Regions from separate parts of the Marinobacter sp. LM1 genome, predicted to be linked through region 2. Evidence: riboswitches for the same ligand, from Rfam matches in the RefSeq annotation. Region 2 holds a riboswitch; the other holds the start of a gene.
The links. Region 2 has a riboswitch for cobalamin ahead of OZ656_RS20005 (ribonucleoside-diphosphate reductase subunit alpha). Riboswitches for the same ligand answer to the same signal wherever they lie in the genome.
Positions count from the first base shown of each region.

Region 1: it holds a riboswitch for cobalamin, as region 2 does, so the genes downstream of both, OZ656_RS01035 (TonB-dependent receptor domain-containing protein) here and OZ656_RS20005 (ribonucleoside-diphosphate reductase subunit alpha) in region 2, are expected to answer to the same signal.

Region 1 is NZ_CP114373.1:231,484-237,380, forward strand. It holds gene cobD (threonine-phosphate decarboxylase CobD) at 1-985, shown strand, start outside; cobalamin riboswitch at 1,010-1,219, shown strand; gene OZ656_RS01035 (TonB-dependent receptor domain-containing protein) at 1,374-3,182, shown strand; gene OZ656_RS01040 (cobalamin-binding protein) at 3,209-4,099, shown strand; gene OZ656_RS01045 (iron ABC transporter permease) at 4,169-5,083, shown strand; gene OZ656_RS01050 (ABC transporter ATP-binding protein) at 5,083-5,877, shown strand.
Region 2 is NZ_CP114373.1:4,291,639-4,297,535, reverse strand. It holds gene OZ656_RS20015 (zinc ribbon domain-containing protein) at 1-20, shown strand, start outside; gene OZ656_RS20010 (DUF3047 domain-containing protein) at 71-799, opposite strand; cobalamin riboswitch at 905-1,102, shown strand; gene OZ656_RS20005 (ribonucleoside-diphosphate reductase subunit alpha) at 1,232-3,994, shown strand; gene OZ656_RS20000 (ribonucleotide-diphosphate reductase subunit beta) at 4,022-5,080, shown strand; gene OZ656_RS19995 (CHASE2 domain-containing protein) at 5,290-5,897, shown strand, end outside.

The DNA.
Region 1 (5,897 bases), 280 kb from region 2:
GGAACAATGGCTGGATCTCTCCACCGGTATTAATCCTGTGCCCTGGCCGGTTCCGGCAATTCCGGCGGAGGTATGGCAACGGCTGCCGGAGCCGGAGGATGGGCTGGAAGAGATTATCCGTATCTGGGCCGGGGCACCGGAGCGTGCCTGCTGCCTGCCTGTGGCAGGCTCCCAGGCGGCGATCATGGCACTGCCAGCGGTTCGTGCCCGGATGCATGGTTTCGGTCGGGTGGCTGTGCCCATGCCCGGTTATCGTGAGCATGGTCATGCCTGGCGGCGAGCGGGTTTCGACGTGGTGGCGATTCCTGAACAGGCGACAATGCAAGCGGAGCTGGCATGGTTGGATTCTGTGGATGTAGTAGTCTGGATACAGCCGAATAATCCGACCGGGAAGCTGATGGATCCTGCCCGTTTACGGTTTTGGCACGAGCGGCTGCGCGAGCGTGATGGCTGGCTGGTGCTGGATCAGGCGTTTATTGAGGGCGAGCCGGGCTTCGGCCTGGACCCGTGGGCGGGCGCTCCGGGGCTGATCGTGTTGCGCTCACTGGGCAAGTTTTTCGGGCTGGCCGGTCTCCGTGCCGGTGCGGTCCTGGCCGATCCTGGCCTGGCGCGCCAGCTGGCGAACGAACTTGGCCCCTGGGCGGTCAGCGGTCCGGCCCGGTACCTGATGGCCAGGGCTCTGCAAGACCGGGCCTGGCAGGTGGAGGCTCGTGCCAGCCTGCAAACGGCAAGACTGCGAATGGACGGTCTGCTCAGAAAATCTGGGATGCCGATCCCCGCCGGCACCCTGCTTTTCAGAACGGTTCAACATCCCCGTGCAGCGGACATTGCCGAACAACTGGCTCGCCGTGGCATTTTGGTCCGACGTTTTGATGCACCCGCAGCCCTGCGTTTCGGTTTGCCGCCGGATGAAACCGGTTGGCAACGGCTGGAGGGTGCGTTGTCTGAATTAACATATCTCATTGACCACCCCCACCCTGGTTGATAGTCTTGCCCGCGATTTCAGGTGCTGTATGCATTTTGTCCAGGCTGGCGATAGTCCGGAGGAGTGCTCGCAGTGAAACGGGAAGCCGGTGACATTCCGGCGCTGCCCCCGCAACGGTAATCAGGTGAAAGGCAATCCAGTACGCCACTGTGCCAACGGCATGGGAAGGTGGTTGCCCCGGAGCATCGGCTCCGCCTGTAAGCCCGGAGACCGGCCTGAAAGGCGGAACCGTGAGTTCCGGACACCAGACGTTGCGGAGGGCGACGGCGGTGGGTGAACCTGGCTCGCAAGTACTGACACGCCCTCCACCCCCGTCTGAGCAGTCTGTCTTCCTCCGCAGTTAATTGATCGACCGTACGGGTGCGTGCGGTGAACCGTGAGTGAAGCTATGAGTACTGCCAAAGCCCTTCCCGTCCTGATGTTGTTACCACTGGCGTTTCCAGCCGTTGCCGCCGATGAAGCGTCGGATGAACGCAAGCTGGAACCGATTGTCGTTACCGCCACCCTTGGGCCTCTGACTGCGGGTGAAAGCCTGTCATCGGTCACGGTTATTGACGAAGAAACCATCCGCGAGCAAAGCCCCTCAGAGTTCACCCAGCTCCTGCGAGGACAACCCGGAATCAACGTGACCGGCAACGGTTCCTTTGGAAAAACCACCAGTGTCTACACCCGCGGTACGGCCAACGACTCCACGCTGCTGCTGGTTGATGGTGTGCGCCTGCGTTCGGCCACATCCGGTGGTCCTTCCTGGCAGTACTTTCCCGTTGAACTGATCGAGCGCGTGGAAATTGTCCGTGGCGCCCGGAGCTCACTGTACGGTTCCGATGCTGTCGGTGGTGTGGTGCAGGCCTTTACGTTGGACCCGGAAGACACGCCGGCAGGTTGGGTAGAAGCCGGTGCAGGCAATTTCAACACGCAGAAGGGTAGTGCCGGTGTTGCTGCCCGCGCTGGAAATACCCGTTTCAGCCTGAGTGGTTTGCATAAAGAAACCGACGGTACAGCAGTGATCACCGATGGTGACGACCGGGGCTTCCGTAACACCGCCGGTATCGGACGTGTCGTCCATGAGCTGGACTCCGGCGGAGAAGCCAGCCTGGTGATGGTGCAAAGCGAGGGCAATACCGAATACGAAGGCGGCGAAATTGATTTCATGATTCGCACCATCGGCTTCGGGCTGGAAACCCCGGTGAGTGACTACTGGCGGCATTCACTTCAGTTCTCTGAATCCCGGGACGAAACCGACAACATTACGCCCACGTTCAACAGCACCTTCAATACCCGTTCACGGGCAGCGCGTTGGGACAACACCTTTACCTGGAATGTCCATGAGCTGGTGGTAGGGGCAGAGTTAATGACTGACGAAGTCAGCGGTACCACCGATTACGCCGAGACCAGCCGCACCAACACCGCCCTGTACAGCCAGTTGCGCCTGAACTTCGGCCCAACCGACCTTCAACTGAGTGTGCGCGGTGACGACAACGAAGCCTACGGCAAAAATGAAACCGGTGGCATTGCCCTTGGCCATGCTCTGGATCGATCCCACCGAGTACGGATCAGTTATGGTACGTCTTTCCGGGCGCCCACCTTCAACGATCTGTATTTTCCCGGCGCCAACCCGGACCTGGAGGCAGAAGAGTCCGGCACGGTGGAGTTGGGTGCCAGTGGCCACTATCAGACCTGGTTCTGGGATGCAGCGCTGTTCCAACTGGATGTGGACAACCTGATTGCCTGGAGCCCGACCCCCAGTGGCTTGTGGACGCCAATGAACGTCAATGAAGCCCGAATCCGTGGTGCCGAGTTCAGCGCTGGTTTTGAGCGGGATGGTTGGCGCGGTGATGCGGCTCTGACGCTGTTGGATCCGGAAGACCGGGAAACCGGAAACCGACTCCAGCGCCGGAGTGGCAAAACCTTGCGTCTTGACCTGAGTAAGCGCGTTGGTACCTGGGACTTCGGTGGCACAGTGGTGGCCGAAGGTTATCGTTACGATGACCGTGCCAACGACGACAGACTGCCCGGTTTTGCTACTCTGGACTTGCGGGCGGGCTGGCGCTTTGCCCCTGACTGGTCAACCCGGCTGACGCTGGCTAACGTGCTGGACAAGGAATACAGCACCGCTCGTTATGATCGGCAGAATGACCTGGACTACATTGCAGCCGGCCGCACTGCCATGCTGACCGTGCGTTACGATATCCGATAATAACCGTTAAACCGGGGGAGGCCTCTGTGGCAGATCTGAAGGCAATGGCTTTGATTCTGGGCGGGATGCTGCTGGCATTCCCCGCCCTGGCATCGCCGGTCTGTGCCACGGATGATCTGGGTAAAGAGATTTGCCTTGAGCAACCGGCACAACGGATTGCCGCGCTTTCCCCCGGGGCTACCGAGCTGGCCTGGGCTGCAGGAGCCGGCGATCAGGTGGTCGCAGTGGTCGCCTACAGTGACTACCCCCCGGCCGCCAAAGAAGTCACTTCGGTTGGCAGCCACACCCGCATGGACATGGAGCGCCTGTTGGAACTGCAGCCGGATCTGGTGATTGGCTGGGTAACCGGTAACCCGACCGAGCAGTTGGCGACACTCAGAGAAATGGGTGTGCCTGTGTTCTCCATCGAGCCCCGCAGTTTTGAGGCTGTGTCTCACACCATTGAACGTCTCTCTATCTTGGCCGGTACCGACGCCGCGGGTTTTGCCGAAGCTGAGCGATTTCGCAAAGGCATTACAGACCTGCGAGCCAGGTTTACCGATGCCGACCCGGTACCGGTGTTCTATCAGGTGTGGGATGAGCCTTTGATGACGATTAACGGTGACCATCTGATTGGTGAAATGATTGAGCTGTGTGGGGGTGACAACGTGTTTGGCCACCTGGAACGGTTGGTGCCCAGAATCAGTGCCGAGGCCGTTATTGCGGCCAATCCCGAAGCTATCCTGGCGGGCGGGATGGGGGAGGAAAACCGCCACTGGCTGACTCGATGGCAGTCATTCCCGAGCCTGACCGCCACAGAGCGGGACAACCTGTTTTTTATCCCGCCATCTCTGGTACAGCGACCAACACCGAGAATGCTCGAAGGTACGCGCCTGTTTTGTGAAAAACTGGAGGTGGCCCGTGACCGGCGACCTTAATGGAGCCCTGGCGTGATCCGGCCGATCACTTTGCCACTGTTGGTGCTGGCTCTGGCCGGCGTGCTGGCCATGGTGATCTCGGTCGGTGTTGGCAGCGTGGCGATATCACCTGCTGATGTGCTGTCGGTGTTTCTGGGTGAAGGCTCGAATCTCCAGCGCACGCTGATCCTTGAACTCCGGCTACCCAGAACCTTGTCGGCCTTTGCCACCGGAGGTTTGCTGGCCGTGGCCGGGGCCCTGATGCAGGTATTGCTGCGTAACCCGCTTGCCGATCCCTATGTTCTGGGCCTGTCCGGCGGCGCCGCTGTTGGTGCGTTGCTGGCGATGCTGGCGGGACTTGGCGGCGCGGTTATTTCCGGTTCTGCCTTTGCCGGTGCCCTGCTCGCGACCTTGATGGTGTTTGGGCTGGCCCATGGCACTGGCAGCTGGACGCCCTCCCGCCTGTTGCTGACCGGGGTGGTGGTGGCCGCTGGCTGGGGTGCGGTGATTACCCTGATGTTGGCGATCAGCCCGGCCCGGGAGTTGCCGGGCATGCTGTACTGGCTGATGGGCGATGTTTCTTACGCCCGGATACCATGGCCCGGACTGGGATTGTTGACTGTTGTTTGTGTTCTGGTGGTGCCACTGGGTCGGAGCCTGAATGTGTTGGCTCGGGGACCGATGCAGGCGGCGGCATTGGGTATTTCGGTGCGCCCGCTGGAATGGCTGATTTACATTCTCGCCAGCTTGCTCACCGCCACGGCGGTCACCATGGCGGGCAGCATAGGCTTTGTCGGCCTTGTGGTTCCACATATGCTCCGGCTGGTGTTGGGCAATGATCAGCGACTGATTCTGCCAGCCTGTGCCTTGGCTGGCGGCACCCTTCTGGTGCTGGCGGATACCCTGGCGCGGGTGGTGATCGCGCCGGAACAGCTACCGGTGGGTGTGATCACCGCGTTGCTGGGTGTACCTACGTTCCTGTACCTGCTGTACCGGAGTCGGTGATGGACGCCATGCAGAGCCGCCACATGCAGACCCTGAGTACCCGGAACCTGGTGATTGATATTCCCGGCCGCGCCGATGGCTACCCGCTGGATTTAACCATCGGCTCCGGTCAGATCTGGGGCGTGCTCGGGCCCAACGGTGCCGGCAAGACCACTTTGCTGCATACGCTCGCAGGCCTTCGGCCGCCTCGCGCTGGTGCTTTGTATCTTGATGATGTTTCGGTATCCGGAATAAAACGCCGTGTGTTCTCTCAACAGCTGGGGCTGGTGTTCCAGGACCGGCAGGACGGCTTCCCGGCAACGGTAATGGAAACCGCGCTGATCGGTCGCCATCCCTGGTTGTCTCCGTGGCAGATGGAAGGGGCAGGCGATCTGGCTATGGCGCAAAGGGCTCTTGAAGCGCTGGATGTCCTGCACCTGAAAGACCGCCTGGTCAGCACCCTTTCTGGCGGCGAACGCCAGCGAGTCGCGATTGCCACCCTGATGACCCAGTCGCCTCATACCTGGTTGCTGGACGAACCGACGAATCATCTGGATCTGCATCACCAGGTGGCCGTCATGAAACTGCTCACCGACCGTGCGGCAGCCGGGAACGCGATTTTCATGTGCCTGCATGATCTGAATCTGGCTGCCCGCTGGTGTGATCATATTCTGCTGATGTACCCCAATGGCGAAGCTTGCTGGGGCCCGGCAGAAAGGATGCTGGTGCCGAACGCTCTGGAACGTTTGTACAACCAGCAACTGGCAACGGTGGAAGTGGATGGCGCGCCTTTTTTTGTGCCGAGACGAACCTGACCTCGAGCCTTGTGCAGCAA
Region 2 (5,897 bases):
CCTGGATGATCAGCCACTGACCATTGCTTTCACGTGTTTGGCCCCCTTGAGGGGCCTTTTTTATGGCTGCTCACTGGTTGTGCTCGAGGGTGAGGTCGCCATACCAGGCCGTGGCCTGCTCGCCGGTGTTGTCGGCGTCGGTCATGATGGCCACGCCCACAATGGCGGGCGGTTCTTCGCCGAAGGCCTGCCGGTAATCTGCCACCAGATCCCGGGTAACGGTCACCCATTCGCCCACCTGCGACGGCCCGGAGTTGACGGCAATCATCATGGTTTTGTCGGTGTAGGCGTTGGCGACCATGCTCTGTTCTGGTAGCTGATTGGCCCAGATGTAGTTCAGGGCGTTGCCGGGCAGGGTCTCGCCGAACAGCACTTCCACGGTCTTGCGCCTGGCCCGTTCAAAAAAACCGGCTTTGTCCGGTTGAAACTCAAAGGCGACGTAGATGCGGGCAGGGTAGTCATCACCGGATTTTTCGCGGGCGTTGCCGGCTTCGTAGATGTTCGACACCTTCCAGCGCCATGACAACGTGAGCGAGTCGCCGGGCACCAGCTCAACACGGGCAATCAGCCCGGAGGCGCTGTCGTCTGCGTCGGCACGGACCACCTGCTGGCCGTCGTCCGTGTCCAGGGTGTAGCGGGTATGTGTCTCGATGTTCGGAAAGGTCAGGGGCTCCCAGCCGTCCTCCAGTGAGGTCATGGTGGAGAACCGGGTTAGCCGGTCTGTTTCTGCCCACACCGGGCTGGCGGCGAGACCGAGCGTCAGGGTACTGGCCAAAAGCAGCGAAATTCTCACATTCATTCCTCAAATCCGGTGGTCTGGAGATGGACAGGCGCTGTTGCAAAAAGTGCCTTGTCTTGGCGTATTCGGCCCTATATAGTGACCGGGTCCTTGGTTAACTACCATATATTGTGATCAAGCTCTGATCATCTTGATCACAGGGTAGTCGGGAATCCGGTGAGAATCCGGAACTGACGCGCAGCGGTATTGGGGAACGAGCGTGGCAAGATGACACTGGCGCAAGCCGGGAAGTCGCCACGTTAGGCAGAGCTGAAAGGTTCACGCCCCTGAGTCCGAAGACCTACCAGGGATCAGAAGCCCCCATGGGTTTCTGGACTGCACCTTCGCGATTCAAGGGTGAGCAGATTGGTCAGGCCTGCCCGTATTCGGGGCAAGGTGTGCCACTGCGTTCGCGAGGGTGAAACGGAACCAACGCGAATTCAGGAGAGCACCATGACAGCCACTGCCATTGCCGAACCCCCGGCCCCCGCGACCGATACCCAATCCCTGCAAGTTATCAAACGAAACGGCACCCTGGTGAGTTTCAACCCGGCCAAGATCAGTGTGGCGGTGACCAAAGCCTTCCTGGCGGTGGAAGGGGACCAGGCAGCCGGTTCCGCCCGCATCAACGACGCCGTGCACCGGGTTACCGAACAGGTAGTGCAGGCCATCAGCCGCCGCCTCAAAGCTGGTGGCAAGGTGCACATCGAAGACATCCAGGACCAGGTGGAACTGGCCCTGATGCGGGCCGAAGAGCAGAAAGTGGCCCGGGCCTACGTTCTGTACCGTGAAGAACACGCCCGCCAGCGCGCCGTGGACGAGCCGGTGGAAGCGCATCCGCACCTGACCGTGAAAAAAGCCGATGGCAGCATCGCCCCGCTGGACCTGGGCCTGATGAAGCAGCAGGTGGAACAGGCGGCTACCGGCCTGGACGGCATCAACGGCGATTCGCTGGTGGAAGATGCCCTGCGCAACCTCTACGACGGCATCGAAGAGACCGAAGTCCTGTCTGCCCTGATCATGACCGCCCGGGGCCGCATTGAACGGGAACCCGACTACAGCGCCGTAACCGCCCGCCTGCTGCTGGAACAGCTCCGGCTGGAAACAGCGGAAGCCCTGGACCTGCCCCGCAGTCTTCCGCTGGCGGAGATTTATCCACAGGCCCTGAGCGCCTTTGTTCACGCCGGTATCCGCTACGAACTGCTGGACGAAGCCCTGGCGGCCTTTGATCTGGAACGCCTTGGCAACGCCCTGAAACCGGAACGCGATCTCCAGTTCGGCTTCCTGGGCCTGCAAACCCTGTACGACCGTTACTTCCTGCACTGGAACAAAGCCCGCCTGGAACTGCCCCAGGTGTTCTTCATGCGGGTGGCCATGGGCCTGGCACTGCGTGAGGACGACCCCAACGCCCGCGCCATCGAATTCTATGAGCTGCTGTCCAGTTTCGATTACATGGCCAGCACGCCCACCCTGTTCAACAGCGGCACCCGGCATTCCCAGCTGTCGTCCTGCTACCTGACCACGGTGGGCGACGACCTGGAGGGCATTTACGGGGCCATTCGCGATAACGCCCTGCTGTCCAAATGGGCCGGTGGTCTGGGCAACGACTGGACCCCGGTGCGGGCCCTGGGCTCCCACATCAAGGGCACCAACGGCCAGAGCCAGGGCGTGGTGCCGTTCCTGAAAGTGGTCAACGACACCGCCGTGGCGGTGAACCAGGGCGGCAAGCGCAAGGGCGCGGTCTGTGCTTATCTGGAAAGCTGGCACCTGGACATCGAAGAGTTCCTGGAACTGCGCAAGAACACCGGCGATGAGCGCCGCCGTACCCACGACATGAACACCGCCAACTGGGTGCCGGATCTGCTGATCGAACGCATGCGCGAAGACCGCGACTGGACCCTGTTCTCCCCCAGCGATGTGCCAGATCTGCACGACCTGTACGGCAACGCCTTCCGTGAGCGCTACCAGCACTACGAAGCCCTGGCCGAGCAAGGCAAGATCAAGCTGTTCAAGAAAATTCCGGCCAAACAGCTGTGGCGCAAGATGCTCACCGTGCTGTTCGAGACCGGTCACCCCTGGATCACCTTCAAGGACCCGTGCAACCTGCGCTCCCCGCAGCAGCATCAGGGCGTGGTGCACAGCTCCAACCTGTGTACCGAAATCACCCTGAACACCAGCGCCGATGAGATTGCGGTGTGCAACCTGGGCTCGGTGAACCTGGCTGCCCACATCAAGGACGGCGAGCTGGACGTCACGCGCCTGGAACGCACCGTGAACACCGCCGTGCGCATGCTCGATAACGTCATCGACATTAACTTCTACGCCGTGCCCCAGGCGCGCAATTCCAACCTGAAGCATCGCCCGGTGGGCCTGGGCCTGATGGGCTTCCAGGACGCCCTGTACCAGCTGGGCCTGCCGTACTCCAGCCCGGAAGCGGTGGAGTTTGCCGACGTTGCCATGGAGCAACTCAGCTACTTCGCGTTGCGTGCCTCCGCCACGCTGGCGGGTGAGCGGGGCGCCTACGACACCTACGACGGCTCGCTGTGGAGCCAGGGCATCCTGCCGATGGATTCGGTGGGCCTGCTGAAGGACAACCGCCGGGACGGCGACCTGTCGCTCAATACCCACAGCCGCCTCGACTGGACCCCGGTGCGGGAGCTGATTGCCAAAAACGGCATGCGCAACAGCAACGTGATGGCCATTGCCCCGACCGCGACCATTTCCAATATCGTGGGCGTGTCCCAGTCCATCGAACCGGCGTACCAGAACCTGTTCGTGAAATCGAACCTGTCCGGCGAGTTCACCGTGGTGAATCCCTCGCTGGTGCGTGATCTCAAGGCCGAAGGCCTGTGGGACAACGTGATGGTGAACGACCTGAAATACTTCGATGGCAGTGTGCAGCAGATCGACCGCATCCCCGCGGAGCTCAAGGCCCGCTACGCCACAGCATTCGAGATTGACCCGCGCTGGCTGGTGGAAGCGGCGGCCCGGCGCCAGAAATGGCTGGACCAGGCCCAGAGTCTGAACCTGTACATGGCCGAGCCCAGCGGCAAGAAGCTGGATGCCCTGTATCAGCTGGCCTGGGAGCGTGGCCTCAAAACCACCTACTACCTGCGCTCCCTGGGGGCCACTGGCGCCGAGAAGACCGCGCCGGTGTCGGCGCCACAGCCGCAGGTGTGCAGCATCGACAATCCCGACTGCGAAGCTTGTCAGTAACCATTTACTTATTTGGGAGGCACCCACATGCTGGACTGGGACGACGAACCAAAAGCGCAAACCGCTGCCGCCGCCACCGGCGGCCCGGCGCCCGTGAATGTCGACGACAAGCGGGTGATTAACGGCGAGACCGACATCAACCAGTTGGCACCGTTCAAGTACCCCTGGGCCTGGGAGTACTTCATGAACGCCAACAAGAACCACTGGACGCCGCTGGACGTGAACATGGCGCAGGACGTTCACGACTACCACCACCGGCTGACACCGGCGGAAAAACACGTGTACGAGAACGTGCTGGCGTACCTGACCACCTCCGACATCCTCGCCATGCGCAACATCGGCCTGGCGGTGATGGAGAAGATGAGCGCGCCGGAGCTGCAGATCTACCAGGCCCGCCAGGTGTACGAGGAAGCGCTGCACACCTGGACCTACCAGCACTGCATTGAAACACTGAACCTGGACCAGAGCGAGATCTACAACCGCTACCGCGTGGTGCCGGAGATCAACGGCAAAATCCAGTTGGCCAACCGCCGGCTGGACGCCGCCATGCGCTCCGACATGAACCTGCGCAACCCGGACGAGCTGCAGGACTTCGTGATGTCCTACCTGTTCTTCGCCGCCGTGTTCGAGGGCTGCTGGTTCTACAACGGCTTCAGCCCCATCTTCGCCCTGCAGCGCCGGGGCCTGATGCGGGGCACCGGTGAACAGTTGCAGTACATCCTGCGGGACGAAGCCATGCACTTCTCCTTCGGCCTGAAAGTGGTGAACCAGATTCTCGAGGAAGAGAAAATCACCCTGGACCCGAAAGCGGTGCGTGAGATGTGGGACGAATCCGAAGCCGCGGAAATGGCTTACGCCAACTACGTGCTGCGGGACCCGATCCTGGGTTACTCGGCGGAATACCACAGCGAACAGTTCCGCTTTGTGGCCAACCGCCGGGCCCGCACCGTGGGCCTGGAAGAACCGTTCCCGGGGGCGAAGAACGTATCGCCCTGGCTGGACGAGCAGGCCACCCTGCGCAAGGAGAAGAACTTCTTTGAAACCCGGGTGATTGAGTATCAGACCGGCGCGCAGCTGGAGTGGTAATTGAGCATTCAGATACCTGCTCTGAGAAGTGGGTATCTGTCAGAGTTCTTTACAAAACAGAATAGAAATAGCATTGGTCTGTATATTAACTGACCAGATAAAGCGTGTTTTTTTACGATAGGCCTGATTGTTGCTTGAGTAAGCACTCATAACTTGCTCGCTTCCGCAGTGCGGGCAGCGTGGGATTGCATCCCCGTGCGGAGGCCAGAGTGCAGACGTTACATGCAGGCACATCGCTAGCCGGAATGATTCGCCGCCACTGGGCGCTCCTGGTGGTGGGCTACTTTCTTTTTTTTGCCGATCCTTTTGGCATCAGCTCAAGAAGCACCCAAGCGATCAGTGACGGATTTGATCGGCTGTTTTCACCGTTATATGACCAGGCGGTGACGACCAGCGGTGCCGACCTGGTCGATGTCATTCTGATTGATGACGCCTCCATCCGCCGGCTCTCCCACGAAGAAAATGGTTACCTGAGCGCCAATGACTGGCCTCTGGCCTACAGCGACCACCTGGTTCTGATCGACGCCCTTCGCCGCCTGGGGTATGGCACGATTATTCTCGACATCACCTTCTATCGTGCGCGCCAGCTGGATGACAGCTTTCCGCTACTTGTGGCCCGATTGCAGTACTTTCGGGAGCACACGGGTTTGGCCCTGGTCATGAGTGCTGGTGAACATCCGGGCCACCTTGAACCCTCAATTCAGCCACTCATTGCAGCAGCTTCTGATATCGGGTTGGTTGGCTGGTCCGGCTATGGCTCACACTATCCGATTAGGCGAGCACTGCCTGAATACGGTGAGGTTCCAACGCTGGCTGT